Regions from separate parts of the Pseudomonas sp. S2_H10 genome, predicted to be linked through region 3. Evidence: predicted binding sites of a transcription regulator. Region 3 holds the regulator's gene; each other region holds the start of a gene.
The links. Region 3 encodes sigma-54, which starts transcription at its own class of promoters, with help from an activator protein. Its sites were predicted from a motif close to ANTGGCATNNANNTTGCTNT; they were not measured.
Positions count from the first base shown of each region.

Region 1 (5,093 bases), 1.1 Mb from region 3:
GCAAAATCGCTGGTTGCAGGCCAATGGCGGCGGACAACCGCTGCTGACCACCCTCAGTGCGCTGGTCCTGCGCGGCCGGCGGTTTACCCTGGCGCATGTCGGCGATTGCCGGGTGTACCGCTGGCACGCCGATCGATTGCAGCGAATCAGCGAAGATCACGTCTGGGATCAGCCGGGCATGCAGCATGTGCTGAAACGGGCGCTGGGGCTCGATCAACACCTGGTGCTGGACTTTCTCGACGGCGAGCTACGCCTCGATGAAAGCTTCGTCCTGCTCAGCGACGGCGTCTGGGCGGTGCTGGGCGATACCGCGATTGCCGCGATCCTGCGCGATCAACCGGACTTGCACAGCGCCGCGCAAACCCTGGTCAATGCCGCGCACCTGGCGGGCAGTCAGGACAACGCCAGTGCCTTGCTGGTACGGGTTGACGCCCTCGGTGAGGCGAGCATTGGCGATGCGTTGATGCACTTGCAGCAATGGCCACTGCCGCCAGCCCTGAAACCGGGTCAGGCGTTCGAAGGCTGGCAGGTCGAAGGGATCGTCGCCCAGAGCCAGCAATCACTGCTTTACCGTGTTCGCGACCATCAGCAACGCGCCTGGCTGTTGAAAACCCTGCCGGGACGCCTGCACGACGACCCCCAGGCCGGGCAAGCATTACTGTCGGAAGAATGGTTCCTCAAACGCGTGGCCGGCCGCCATTTTCCTGAAGTGCATGCCGCCAGTCAGCGTCAGCATTTGTACTACGTGATGCGTGAATATTCGGGCACTACGCTGGCCCGGCGACATGAACAGAGTGGACCGCTGCCGCTGCCCCAGTGGCAAGACATCGCCGAGCGCTTGCTGCGAGCGGTCGGCCTGTTGCATCGACGGCAGATCCTGCATCGCGACATCAAACCGGAAAACCTGTTGCTGGGGGACGACGGTGAATTGCGCCTGCTGGATTTCGGCCTCGCCTACTGCCCCGGTCTTTCGCAGGATCTGCCCTGGGCCCTGCCAGGGACACCCAGTTACATCGCCCCAGAAGCCTTTCGGGGCGATGTGCCGACGCCACGGCAGGACCTTTACGCCGTCGGAGTGACCTTGTACTTCCTGCTCACCGGGCACTATCCCTATGGCGAAATCGAAGCGTTCCAGCGCCCCCGATTTGGCCTCCCGGTCAGCGCCAGCCGCTACCGGCCCGACCTGCCGGACTGGATCGCCCATCACCTGGAGCGTGCCGTGGCGGCAGCCCCCGAGCAGCGTTTCGAAACGGCGGAAGAATGGCTGCTGCTGATCGAACAGGGTGAACGGCGCAGCTTGAACGTGCGCCCCAAACCGTTGCTGGAGCGCGAGCCGCTGAAAGTCTGGCGGACATTGGCGCTGATATCGCTGCTGGCCAACCTGGCGTTGCTGGTGGTGGCGCTCCATTAGCGGGCAACGCGCTTTGAATCGGTGCATTTGCTCTGGGTTCTGCCCTTGCCGACGCAAAGAAAGCCATTAAACACGGGCCCTCGCGCAAGTTGGCATAACCACTGCATTACCTCTTTCAACAGACATAAAGCGCAGGCTTCAACGACGAAGGCTGCACTTCCCGAGAGAACGGGACCAGGACAAAGGCGTCCTCGCTAGGCAACTAGCGGGACGCCTTTTTTTGTTTGCGCAAAATTTCTCGAGCATGGCCTGAACCCTGATGAGGCAGGCCTGAGCTCCCCGGAGAACCTGATGAAAAAACTAAAACTGGTGATGATCGGCAACGGCATGGCTGGGGTCCGGACCCTGGAAGAGCTGCTCAAACTGAGCTCGGAGCTGTACGACATCACGGTCTTCGGTGCCGAACCGCACACCAACTACAACCGCATCCTGTTGTCGCCGGTGCTGGCGGGTGAACAGACCTTCGAAGAGATCGTGCTCAACGATCTGGACTGGTACCTGGACAACAACATCAAACTGCTGCTCAACCGCAAAGTCGTGGAAATCGACCGGGTCAAGCGCCGGGTCATTGCCGAAGACGGCAGCGAAGCCGAATACGATCGCCTGCTGATCGCCACAGGCTCTACGCCCTTCATCCTGCCCATTCCGGGCAACACCCTTGAAGGCGTGATCGGCTACCGCGACATCGCCGACACCCAGGCCATGATCGACACCGCGAAAACCCACCGCCACGCCGTGGTGATCGGTGGCGGCCTGCTCGGTCTGGAGGCCGCCAACGGCCTGATGCTGCGGGGCATGCACGTCACCGTAGTGCACATCGGCGAATGGTTGCTGGAGCGCCAACTGGACAAGACCAGCGGCCAGCTGCTGCAAACCGCCCTGGAGGCTCGCGGCCTGCACTTTCGCCTGTGCGAGCAGACCCAGGCCTTGCACGACGCAGGCAACGGCCGGGTCGGTTCGGTGCAATTCAAGAACGGCGACATCATTCCCGCTGACCTGGTGGTGATGGCCGCCGGCATTCGCCCCAATACCGAACTGGCGGAAAAATCCGGCATTCCGTGCAACCGCGGAATCCTGGTCAACGACACCCTGCAAACCTACGACCCGCGGATCTATGCCATCGGTGAATGCGCCAGCCACCGGGGCATCGCCTATGGCCTGGTGGCGCCGCTGTTCGAACAGGCCAAGGTCTGCGCCAATCACCTCGCACAACTGGGCTTCGCCCGCTATCAGGGCTCGGTGACCTCGACCAAGCTGAAAGTCACCGGCATCGATCTGTTCTCCGCCGGCGATTTCATGGGCGGTGAAGGCACGGAAACCATCACCCTCTCCGACCCGATCGGCGGGGTCTACAAAAAACTGGTGATCAAGGATGACGTGCTGGTCGGCGCCTGCCTGTACGGCGATACGGCAGATGGTGGCTGGTATTTCCGGCAGATCCGTGAAAACCACGCCATCAGTGAGATCCGCGATCACTTGATGTTTGGTGAAAACGCCTTGGGCGACGTAGGACATCAGGGCCAGGACAAAGCCATGAGCATGGCCGACACGGCCGAAGTCTGCGGCTGCAACGGCGTGTGCAAAGGCACCATCGTCAAGGCGATCCAGGAACACGGCCTGTTCAGTGTCGACGACGTCAAGAAACACACCAAGGCCGCCAGCTCCTGCGGTTCTTGCGCCGGGCTCGTCGAACAGATCCTGATCAACACCGTGGGCGGCGCCGCCGACGTCAAACCGAAAAGCGAAAAGGCCATCTGCGGCTGCAGCGACCTCAACCACGGGCAAATCCGCCAGGCCATCCGCGAGCAGCACCTGCTGACCATCGCCGGCACCATGAGCTACCTGAACTGGCGCACCCCCAACGGCTGCGCCACCTGCCGGCCGGCGCTCAACTACTACCTGATTTCCACGTGGCCGGGGGAAGCCAAGGACGATCCGCAATCGCGCCTGATCAACGAACGCGCCCACGCCAACATTCAGAAAGACGGCACCTACTCGGTAGTCCCGCGGATGTGGGGCGGCGTGACCAATCCTTCGGAACTGCGGCGCATTGCCGACGTCGCCGACAAGTACAACGTGCCGATGGTCAAGGTCACCGGTGGCCAGCGCATCGACTTGCTGGGCATCCGCAAGCAAGACCTGCCGGGGGTATGGAAGGACCTGGACATGCCGTCCGGCCACGCCTACGGCAAATCCATCCGCACGGTGAAAACCTGCGTCGGCAGCGAGTTCTGCCGCTTCGGCACGCAAAATTCCACACAGCTGGGCATCGAGCTGGAGCATGACCTGTTCAACATGTGGTCACCGCACAAGGTGAAACTGGCTGTCTCCGGTTGCCCGCGCAACTGCTCGGAAGCGGGCATCAAGGATGTGGGAATCATCGGCGTGGACTCCGGCTGGGAGATGTACATCGGTGGCAACGGCGGGATCAAGACCGAGGTCGCGGAATTTTTCGTCAAACTGAAAACCGCCGAAGAAGTGCGCGAATACAACGGTGCATTCCTGCAGCTGTACCGCGAAGAAGCCTTTTACCTCGAGCGCACCGTGCACTACCTGCAACGGGTCGGCATGGACCACATCAAGAAAGCCGTGCTTGAGGACCCGGAGCGTCGCAAAGCGCTTAACGATCGCCTGCAATTCTCCCTGTCGTTCGAACAGGACCCGTGGAAGGAACGCCTGGAACAGCCACAGCTGAAAAAAGAATTCGACGTCATCCCCGTGAAAAACCTGGAGGTGCTGGCATGAACTGGCTGGATATCTGCGCACTGGAAGAGATCAATGCCCTGGGCTCGCGGATCATCACCGGGCCCAAGGGTGACATCGCGATTTTTCGTACCAGCGACGACGAAGTCTTCGCCCTCGACGACCGTTGCCCGCACAAGGGCGGACCGCTGTCCCAAGGCCTGATCTACGGCAAACGGGTGGCCTGCCCGCTGCATAACTGGCAAATCGATCTGGCAAGCGGCGAAGCCCAGGCCCCGGACATTGGCTGTGCCCACCACCATCAGACCCGGGTGGAAAATGGCCGGGTCCTGCTCGCCCTGCGGGATGCAGGCTGATGGACCGCCAGATCACCGCGTCCACTTGCTGTTACTGCGGGGTCGGCTGCGGCGTGCTGATCGAGCATGACGGTTCACGCATCCTCGGCGTCAGCGGCGATCCGGCGCACCCGGCCAATTTCGGCAAGCTGTGCAGCAAGGGTTCGACCCTGCACCTGACCGGTGACCTGACGGCGCGGGCGCTGTACCCCGAATTGCGCCTCGGCAAAGACCTGGCCCGGGGCCGCACCGACTGGGATACCGCCCTCGATCATGCTGCCAGCGTCTTTGCCGCGACCATCGCCGAACACGGCCCCGACAGCGTGGCGTTCTACATTTCCGGGCAACTGTTGACTGAGGACTACTACGCCTTCAACAAGCTGGCACGCGCCCTGGTGGGTACCAACAACATCGACAGCAATTCGCGGCTGTGCATGTCCTCGGCAGTGGTCGGCTACAAGCGCAGCCTGGGTGCCGACGCCCCGCCCTGCAGTTACGAAGACCTGGAGTCGAGCGATTGCGTGATGATCGTCGGCAGCAACATGGCCTACGCCCACCCGGTGCTGTTTCGCCGGCTGGAAGAAGCCCGGTCGCGCCGGCCGCAGATGAAGGTCATCGTCATTGACCCACGCCGTACCGACACC
Region 1 covers NZ_CP162754.1:5,723,518-5,728,610, reverse strand. The annotation lists gene AB4O16_RS25865 (bifunctional protein-serine/threonine kinase/phosphatase) at 1-1,411, shown strand, start outside; gene nirB (nitrite reductase large subunit NirB) at 1,703-4,156, shown strand; gene nirD (nitrite reductase small subunit NirD) at 4,153-4,470, shown strand; gene AB4O16_RS25850 (nitrate reductase) at 4,470-5,093, shown strand, end outside.
Region 1: nirB (nitrite reductase large subunit NirB) is a predicted target of sigma-54. The motif match lies at 1,500-1,519, and genes of this name have one in related genera.

Region 2 (5,093 bases), 1.0 Mb from region 3:
GAAAAATTGCTGGGCTGACGTTGAATCCTGTGGCGAGGGGGCAAGTCCCTTGTCACAGGTCCGCATTTCACCCCGTAATGCGTTATTCTTCGCGCCTTCAAAATTCCCCTCGCTACAGGACCCGTCCCATGAAAGCCGCACTCGTCGAACTCATCAGCAAAATCAGCTCCGGGTGCATGGGCGAAGACGAAATCCTCAAGGTTGCGGACGAAGCGGCCCAGGCCTACGCCGATCCACAGGCTTTTCTGGCCGCCAATCCGGACATCAACTACGACGACACTTTCCCGATCCCGCTGGGCGAGTGGGTGGTGGTCGGCAGCCTGCCGGAAACGGTGCTGTTCCAGGCGGACACCTACATGGACCTGTTCGCCCAGATCGTTGCCTCGTTCGGCCCGGGCGTGGACTTCAATCTCAAGCCCAAGCAACTGGCCAAGACCGAAGCGCTGACGGCGCTCAACCGCATCCAGGTGCAGATGAGCAGCCTGAACAAGGAAAATGGTGGCTACACGCTGATGAACTTCAGCCAGTTGCTCGATGACGAGCTGCAGGTGGTGCTGGTCTACGGCAATGACCTGCCCCGCGTGCTGGAATTGTGCGCGCAAGCCGGCATCAAGGCCGAGCCATCCCTGGAAGCCCTGAAAGTGGCGATCCACGTCTGACTGCCAGACACTGTCAATAAAGAGGGAGCCCTCGCGACGACCGTCTATCCTGAGAGGGCAAATCACTCATCAGGAGCGTCACCATGGGTTCCACGTTCAATAGTCTGGTTGCCTTGATCATCTTCGCCCTGGACATCTGGGCCATCATCAACGTATTCAAAAGTAGCGCCGGGACCGGGATGAAAGTCGTCTGGGTACTGCTGATCGCGCTGTTGCCGGTGCTGGGGCTGATCATCTGGGCCATCGCCGGGCCGCGGGGCAACGTCAAAATCTGAACAGGCGACACTGAACCCTGTGGGAGCGAGCCTGCTCGCGAAGAACGATGACGCGCAGCCACTGAAGCACCGCATCGCCTGCTTCGCGAGCAGGCTCGCTCCCACAATGTTCTGCGGGTACTTCGATGACGAAGGTTCGACCTGTCATGTTCCGCGACGTAGAATGCGCGCCTTTCCCGGTCAATCGAGACAATCGAATGGCCATCATGGGCGGGTAACCGTCCGTTGCCACCCGCATTCATCGGAGCACTTCCCATGAGCAACACCCCTGCCAACGACTACCTGGAAACCCTCTACGAAGGCTATGGCCAGCGTTTTCGCATGGAAAAACTGCTGCACGAAGTGCGCACCGAGCACCAGCACCTGGTGATCTTCGAAAACCCGCGCATGGGCCGTGTCATGGCGCTGGACGGCGTGATCCAGACCACCGAAGCCGACGAATTCATCTATCACGAAATGCTCACCCACGTGCCGATCCTCGCCCATGGCAGCGCCAGGCGCGTACTGATCATCGGCGGCGGCGACGGCGGCATGCTGCGTGAAGTGGCCAAGCACCGCGGTGTCGAGCACATCACCATGGTCGAGATCGACGGCACCGTGGTCGACATGTGCAAGGAATTCTTGCCGAACCATTCCAAGGGTGCGTTCGATGATCCACGCCTGAACCTGGTGATCGACGACGGCATGCGTTTCGTCGCCACCACCACTGAAAAATTCGACGTGATCATTTCCGACTCCACCGACCCGATCGGGCCGGGCGAAGTGCTGTTCTCGGAAAACTTCTACCAGGCCTGCCACCGCTGCCTGAACGAAGGCGGCATCCTGGTGACCCAGAACGGCACGCCGTTCATGCAGATCGAAGAAGTGAAGACGACCGCCGGTCGCCTGCGCAGCCTGTTCCCGGACTGGCACTTCTACCAGGCCGCCGTGCCGACCTACATCGGTGGCTCGATGACCTTCGCCTGGGGCGCGACCAATACCGCTTATCGCAAGTTGTCCCGCGAAACCCTGCAACAGCGCTTCACGGGCAGCGGCATCATCACCCGCTACTACAATCCAGAAATCCACATCGGCGCGTTCGCCTTGCCGCAGTACGTCTTGCAGGCAGTGAACAAACCAAGCAACGACTGATGGATTGAAACGCAGACCTGTAGGAGCGAGCCTGCTCGCGAGGGACGTGAACGATGACGCGGGTTGTCTGATTTAACGCGGCGTTCTCAAGTTTTTCGCGAGCAGGCTCGCTCCTACAGAGATCTGCGATGGGGGCAGATCCACCGGAACAATTAGCCAGCTAACAAGGTCGAGATAGGTGTAAGCCCGTCCATGGGTTTTATCGAGGAGGCACCAATGCAAAAGTGGAGAGTCACCTTCGTAGATGATCACGGCGAACAAGTTGACGAAGTCTTCGAGAGCGCGGAATGCCCGAACAACGAGCAGGCCGCCAAACTCATCCTCGCGCGTCGCCTGCCGGTTGCCGCCGAACTCGACCTCAATGATCTGGATGGCCGCACCGACAATCCGACGGTCAAAAGCCTGAAATCCCAGAACAGCATACAAATCCTCAGTATTACCCCGATCTGATACACCTCCTGTCACATTCACGGCCAGGCCTTGGCAGAGGCTCTATCTTGGGGCTACTCTGCAAGCGAGATCAGCGAATGGATCGCTAAGGTCTGGTCTTGTCAGCTCCATGCTTGTTTCCCGCCGGCACATCGGTTGCCGTCGCTCGCGCTGTTCGGTTGCGGGTGAGGGAGTACGGAAAGTCTATCCATCGTTTTGAGGAGGACGTTTCATGAGCACAGCCTATCAAGAAGACATCAGCAGCAGCGTGCTGCGCCGCATGAAAGAAGGCGGTTTTGACTTTTCCCGGTTTCATCCCATCGAGTTCTACGCCATTTTCCCGGACGAGGAGCGGGCACGCAGGGCGGCAGGACATTTCCATCGTGGTGAATCCCTGGATGCGCAAGTCAGTGTGCGTGACGACGGCGCCTGGGCGCTGGAGTTGTGCAAGGTCATGTATGCCACCTACGACGACATCGGCGACTTCGAACAGGGTTTCGAAGCGGTAGTCGAGCCATTGGGCGGCATCATCGAAGGCTGGGGTGTGAAACAGGAGGTACGAGGGCGACTCGCATAACCTTATGAACAGTGACAAACAGCGTTGACGGCTGACCCTCGGGTCGGCCGTTTTCATTTTCGCCGCCAATTAATTCAACACGACCTTGTAGGCGCTGGCTTGCCAGCGATGGCGTCCTCGAAGAACAACACATGACTTAACGGCCCTTCGCCAGCAAGCCGGCTCCTACGGGCTATGCTGGTGACAGGCGATAACCACGCCTTGCAATGAAGCGGGGGCGATCAGGTTGGGGCATTTACCGCACAGGATTGGTGCGGTGCTTGCGCATTCATTATCCAACCGATTGATATCAAAGCGTTTATGCCGCTGGCACGGGCCTTGCGAAGGTCTGGACGTCCGAGTGACAAGGAGTACGGCATGATCCGCACCTATTTTGATGAGATGTACGATGCCGGCGGCCAGGTCCGCCCGCATTATCGGGAGTTTGCCCGTTGGCTGGCCGAGACGCCTGACGAGCTTCTGGCGCAACGGCGACGCGAGGCCGATCTGTTGTTTCATCGCGCCGGTATCACCTTCACGCTTTATGGTGACGAGCAGGGCACAGAGCGCCTGATTCCCTTCGACACCATTCCGCGCAGCATTCCTGCCAGTGAGTGGCGGGTCGTCGAGCGCGGCTGCATCCAGCGGGTCAAGGCGTTGAACATGTTCCTCGCCGACCTCTATCACGAGCAGCGCATCATCAAGGCCGGCATCATTCCGGCCGAACAGGTGCTGGCCAACGAGCAGTACCAGTTGGCGATGCAGGGCCTGGATTTGCACCGCGATATCTATTCGCACATCTCCGGCGTCGACCTGGTGCGTGATGGCGACGGCACCTACTACGTGCTCGAAGACAATCTGCGCACGCCCAGCGGCGTCAGCTACATGCTCGAAGACCGCAAGATGATGATGCGCCTGTTCCCCGAGCTGTTCGCGGCGCAACGCATCGCGCCCATCGATCACTACCCGAACCTGCTGCTCGACACCCTGAAAAGCTCAAGCCCCATCGACAACCCCAGCGTGGTGGTGCTGACACCGGGTCGCTTCAACAGCGCGTTCTTCGAACATGCGTTCCTGGCGCGGGAAATGGGTGTGGAACTGGTGGAAGGCGCGGACCTGTTCGTGCGTGACGACAAGGTCTACATGCGCACCACGGACGGGCCGAAAGCGGTCGATGTGATTTATCGTCGTCTCGACGACGCTTTCCTCGATCCGCTGGCCTTCAACCCGGATTCGATGCTCGGCGTGCCGGGGCTGCTGTCGTCCTATCGTTCCGGCAACGTGGTGCTGGCCAATGCCATCGGTACCGGGGTGGCGGACGACAAGTCGGTGTATCCGTTCGTGACCGACATGATCCGTTTCTACCTCGATGAAGAGCCGATCCTGAAGAACGTACCGACCTGGCAGTGCCGCAATCCGTCTGAACTTTCCCATGTACTGGCCAATCTTCCAGAACTGGTGGTCAAGGAAACCCAGGGCTCCGGCGGTTACGGAATGCTGGTGGGGCCGGCGGCCACGGCGGCGGAAATCGAAGCCTTCCGCGCGCGGATCATCGCCAAGCCCCATGCGTACATCGCACAACCGACGCTGTCGCTGTCGACCTGTCCGACCTTTGTCGAAAACGGCATCGCGCCACGCCATATCGACCTGCGGCCGTTTGTCCTGTCGGGGCGTGAAACCCGGGTCGTGCCCGGCGGCCTGACCCGTGTCGCCCTGCGCGAAGGCTCCCTGGTGGTCAATTCCTCCCAGGGTGGCGGAACCAAGGACACCTGGGTGGTCGAGGATTAAAGGAAGCCTGCCATGTTAAGTAGAACTGCCTCGGATTTGTATTGGATGTCGCGTTACCTGGAGCGGGCGGAAAACCTCGCACGGATGCTCGACATCAGCTATTCGCTGTCGCTGATGCCGCAAGACGGGCGTGGCGACGGTTTGCACGAGCTGGCCATGCCGCTGTTGATCACCGGCACCCTCGACGATTACCTGGAGCGCCACGGCGAATTGCATGCCGAACGGCTACTGCATTTCTTCGCCCTGGATGCGGCC
Region 2 covers NZ_CP162754.1:5,669,475-5,674,567, forward strand. The annotation lists gene AB4O16_RS25595 (ankyrin repeat domain-containing protein) at 1-18, shown strand, start outside; gene AB4O16_RS25600 (hypothetical protein) at 129-659, shown strand; gene AB4O16_RS25605 (PLDc N-terminal domain-containing protein) at 743-934, shown strand; gene speE (polyamine aminopropyltransferase) at 1,190-2,065, shown strand; gene AB4O16_RS25615 (hypothetical protein) at 2,282-2,515, shown strand; gene AB4O16_RS25620 (ribonuclease E inhibitor RraB) at 2,727-3,071, shown strand; gene AB4O16_RS25625 (circularly permuted type 2 ATP-grasp protein) at 3,429-4,838, shown strand; gene AB4O16_RS25630 (alpha-E domain-containing protein) at 4,851-5,093, shown strand, end outside.
Region 2: AB4O16_RS25625 (circularly permuted type 2 ATP-grasp protein) is a predicted target of sigma-54. The motif match lies at 3,377-3,396, and genes of this name have one in related genera.

Region 3 (5,093 bases):
AACGTATTCCGCGGCACTGAATTCCCGTGGCACGTCCAGAGCCTGCGCGGCGAGGTCAACCCCGATGGCACGCAGGTCGAGTTGATCGACGACGTGCGCATCACGCGCTTCGACGAGAAAAACCGCAAGACCCTGATCACCAGCACCCGCATGACGGTGTTCCCGCAGCAGCAATATGCGCAGACCGAGCAAGACGTTAGAATCGACGGCGCTGGCGGTGTATCGACTGGCAAGGGAATGAAAGCGTATTTGAAAGAAAGCAGGATACACCTGCTATCGAACGTAAGAGGACAGTATGAGGCTCGTTAAAACCCTCCCGATTTTGCTCAGTCTGGGCGCAGCACTGGGAAGCGTGAGCGCCTGGGCTCTGCCGGAAGACCAACAGCAGCCAATCCGCATTCAGGCCGACGATGCCCAACTGGACGACAAGCAAGGTATTGCCACCTATACCGGTGACGTGATCATCACCCAAGGTTCGATGAAGGTTACCGGCAACAAGGTGACCATGACCCGTGCCCCGAATGGCGACATCGACGTGGTGACCTCGGTGGGCAACCTGGCCTACTTCGAGCAGTTGCAAACGGCGGGCGACACCAAACCCGTCCAGGGCTGGGGCGTGACCATCCAGTACCACGCAACGCAGAATCGCGTCGTGCTGATCGACAAGGCCAAGGTCATCGACAAGGACAACAACACCACCCAGGGCGAGAAAATCGTCTACGACACCGAGAAGAAGCTGGCCAGCGCCGGTCGCGCCACCGGTAGCAAGGTGACCGAGTCGCGTCCGCGAATCGACATGGTGATCCAGCCGAAGAAGAAAACCGACGAGAAAAAGGCCCAGTAATGGCAACTCTGAAAGCTCAGCATCTGGCCAAGAGCTACAAGAGCCGCCAGGTCGTGCGTGATGTCAGCCTGTCCATCGACAGCGGTCAGATCGTCGGCCTGCTTGGCCCGAACGGCGCCGGCAAGACCACCTGCTTCTACATGATCGTAGGCCTGGTGCAGGCCGACCAGGGCCGCGTCCTGATCGATGACCTGGACGTCAGCCACCAGCCGATGCACGGCCGCGCAAAGGCCGGTATCGGCTACCTGCCGCAAGAAGCATCGATCTTTCGCAAACTGTCGGTGGCCGACAACATCATGGCCATCCTCGAGACCCGCAAGGAACTCGACAAGGCCGGTCGGCGCAAGGAACTGGAAAGCCTGCTGCAGGAATTCCACATCAGCCACATCCGCGACAACCTCGGCATGAGCCTGTCCGGCGGCGAGCGCCGCCGCGTGGAAATCGCCCGTGCCCTGGCCACCAATCCGAAATTCATCCTCCTCGACGAACCCTTCGCCGGCGTGGACCCGATTTCGGTCGGCGACATCAAGCAGATCATTCACCACCTCAAGGCCAAAGGCATTGGCGTGCTGATCACGGACCACAACGTTCGTGAAACCCTGGATATCTGTGAAACCGCCTACATCGTCAATGACGGTCAACTGATCGCCGAAGGCGACGCAGAGACCATCCTGGCCAACGATCTGGTGAAGGAAGTGTACCTGGGTCACGAGTTCCGCCTGTAAGCGCCGAGCCGTGCCCTGGCAGCCGCCCGGGCACATGACCTGCGGATTCACCAGTGCTTCATGCAACCCGGCGTGAACAGCCCCCGACAAGGGCAATTCAGCAACATATTTTTATCGTTTTTTATTGTTACTGCGCTCTAGGCAAAACCTTCAGTTTCAGGCATATAATTTGCTTATGTTTGGCGCCCCGGCGCCCTGTAGTGGATGGCGCATGTGCGCCGGCGAATAAGGTGTTAAGCCCCTGCCATGAAACCATCGCTAGTCTTGAGAATGGGCCAGCAGCTGACGATGACACCGCAGCTGCAACAGGCCATCCGCCTGCTCCAATTGTCGACCCTGGACCTGCAACAGGAAATCCAGGAGGCCCTGGAGTCCAATCCGATGCTCGAACGCCAGGAAGAAGGCGACGACTTCGACAATTCCGACCCCTTGGCCGACAACGCCGAACAAAAACCCAACACCGATATCCAGGAACCTTCCTACCAGGAAAGCGCACCGACGGTTGACAACCTTGAAGAGGGTGACTGGAACGAGCGCATCCCCAACGAACTCCCTGTCGACACCGCATGGGAAGACGTTTACCAGACCAGCGCCAGCAGCCTGCCCAGCAACGACGATGACGAGTGGGACTTCACCACCCGCACCTCGGCCGGTGAAAGCCTGCAAAGCCACTTGCTGTGGCAACTGAACCTGGCGCCGATGTCCGATACCGATCGGCTGATCGCCGTGACCCTGATCGACTGCATCAACAATCAGGGCTACCTGGACGAAACCCTCGAGGAAATCCTCGAAGCCTTCGACCCGGAACTGGACATCGAGCTGGACGAAATCGAAGCCGTCCTGCACCGCATCCAGCAATTCGAGCCCGCCGGCATCGGCGCCCGCAACCTGGGCGAATGCCTGCTGCTGCAATTGCGCCAGCTACCCGCCAAGACCCCTTGGCTGGCCGAGGCCAAGCGCCTGGTCAGCGACTACATCGACTTGCTGGGCAGCCGCGACTACAGCCAGTTGATGCGCCGCATGAAGCTCAAGGAAGACGAGCTGCGCCAAATCATCGAACTGGTCCAGAGCCTCAATCCGCGCCCGGGCTCGCAGATCGAGTCGACCGAAGCCGAGTACGTCGTTCCCGACGTGATCGTGCGCAAGGACAACGAACGCTGGCTGGTGGAGCTCAATCAGGAGTCGGTGCCACGGCTGCGGGTCAATGCCCAGTACGCCGGTTTCGTGCGCCGCGCCGACACCAGCGCCGACAACACTTTCATGCGCAATCAGCTGCAGGAGGCTCGCTGGTTCATCAAGAGCCTGCAAAGCCGCAATGAAACCCTGATGAAGGTTGCCACCCAGATCGTCGAGCATCAGCGCGGTTTCCTCGAATATGGCGACGAAGCCATGAAGCCGCTGGTCCTGCATGACATCGCCGAAGCGGTCGGCATGCATGAGTCGACGATTTCACGGGTGACCACCCAGAAGTTCATGCACACCCCCCGGGGCATTTATGAACTGAAATACTTTTTTTCAAGTCATGTAAGCACCTCAGAGGGCGGCGAATGCTCGTCCACGGCCATCCGGGCGATCATCAAAAAACTGGTTGCCGCGGAAAATCAGAAAAAGCCGTTGAGTGACAGCAAGATCGCTGGTTTACTGGAGGCACAAGGCATTCAGGTGGCTCGCCGCACCGTCGCCAAGTACCGCGAATCCCTCGGGATCGCGCCTTCGAGCGAACGCAAGCGGTTGATGTAGGGCCACGCCACAGCGTTCCAGTGGTAGATCATCTGATCTGCCGCTTTATGCACTGGCAACGAAGGAGAAGCTGTATGCAAGTCAACATCAGTGGACACCAACTGGAAGTGACCGAACCTCTTCGCTCCTACATCGGCGAAAAACTCGAACGATTGGAGCGACATTTCGACAAGATCACTAATGTGCAGGTCACGATGACCGTCGAAAAGTTGAAGCAGAAAATCGAAGCCACGCTGCATATTCCCGGGAATGAAGTGGTCGCCAACGCGGAGCATACTGATATGTATGCGGCGATCGACGCACTCACCGACAAGCTGGATAAACAACTCAAAAAGCATAAGGAAAAGACCCAGAGCCTCCTCCAGGGCGCAACCGGTCGTTAACACTCCCTACCCATGATCCGACTTGAAAGTATCCTGACCCCCGGCCGTTCCCTGGTGAACGTGCCGGGCGGCAGTAAAAAGAAAGCCCTCGAACAAATTGCCAATCTGATCGCCCGCGAAGTGCCGGCCCTGGAGATGCAAGATGTCTTCGAGGCGCTGATCGCCCGTGAAAAACTCGGTTCCACCGGTTTTGGCAACGGCATTGCGATTCCACATTGCCGTCTCAAGGGCTGTGTGTCGCCCATCAGTGCATTGATGCACCTGGACGCCCCAATAGATTTTGACGCCATCGACGGCGCGCCGGTTGACCTGCTGTTCGTACTGCTGGTCCCGGAAGCCGCCACCGATGCGCACCTGGAGCTGCTGCGACAGATCGCCAGCATGCTCGACCGCAAGGAAGTTCGCGAAAAACTGCGTAATGCCGCAAGCAATGAAGCCCTGTATCAGGTTGTCCTGGACGAGCAAAACGGTCAGTAATCATGCGCTTGATCATCGTCAGTGGCCGTTCCGGCTCAGGTAAAAGTACCGCCCTCAACGTACTTGAGGACAACGGCTACTACTGCATCGACAATCTGCCTGCCGGCCTGCTGCCGGAACTGGCCGAACGAGCGTTGATTCACACCGAGCTGATGCAGCCGCTGGTCGCCGTCTCCATTGACGCCCGCAACCTGCCCAGCCATCTGTCACGCTTCCCCGACCTGCTCGAAGAAGTCCGCAGCCGCCACATCCAGTGCGATGTCCTGTATCTGGACGCCGACGAAGAAACCCTGCTCAAGCGCTTCTCGGAAACCCGCCGGCGCCATCCCCTGAGCAACGCCAACCGCTCGCTGGCCGAAGCCATCAATGTCGAGAGCGTGCTGCTCGGGCCGATTGCCGACCTCGCCGACCTCAAGATCAACACCACCAGCCTGAACCTGTACCAACTGCGCGACACCATCAAGCTGCGCCTGCTGAATCAACCGGAACCCGGCACTGCCTTCCTGGTGGAGTCGTTCGGATTCAAGCGTGGCATGCCGGTGGACGCCGACCTGGTGTTCGATGTGCGCTGCCTGCCCAACCCTTACTGGAAGCCGGAATTGCGCGAGCAGTCCGGGCTCGATCAGCCGGTTGCCGATTACCTGGCGGCACAGCCGGATGTCGAAGAGATGTTCCAGGACATTTCCACATACCTGCTAAAGTGGCTGCCTCGTTTTGCCGCCAGCAACCGCGCCTACGTCACCATTGCCATTGGCTGCACGGGCGGACATCACCGCTCCGTCTACCTGACTGAGCGTCTGGGGCAGGCGCTGCAAAAAACCCTGAAGAACGTCCAGGTTCGCCACCGCGACCTCAGCTAAAGGATTCACATCGCGATGCCTGCTCTGGAAATCGAAATCATCAATAAACTGGGCCTGCACGCCC
Region 3 covers NZ_CP162754.1:4,651,182-4,656,274, reverse strand. The annotation lists gene lptC (LPS export ABC transporter periplasmic protein LptC) at 1-309, shown strand, start outside; gene lptA (lipopolysaccharide transport periplasmic protein LptA) at 296-844, shown strand; gene lptB (LPS export ABC transporter ATP-binding protein) at 844-1,569, shown strand; gene AB4O16_RS20775 (RNA polymerase factor sigma-54) at 1,816-3,309, shown strand; gene hpf (ribosome hibernation-promoting factor, HPF/YfiA family) at 3,384-3,692, shown strand; gene ptsN (PTS IIA-like nitrogen regulatory protein PtsN) at 3,705-4,169, shown strand; gene rapZ (RNase adapter RapZ) at 4,172-5,029, shown strand; gene AB4O16_RS20755 (HPr family phosphocarrier protein) at 5,045-5,093, shown strand, end outside.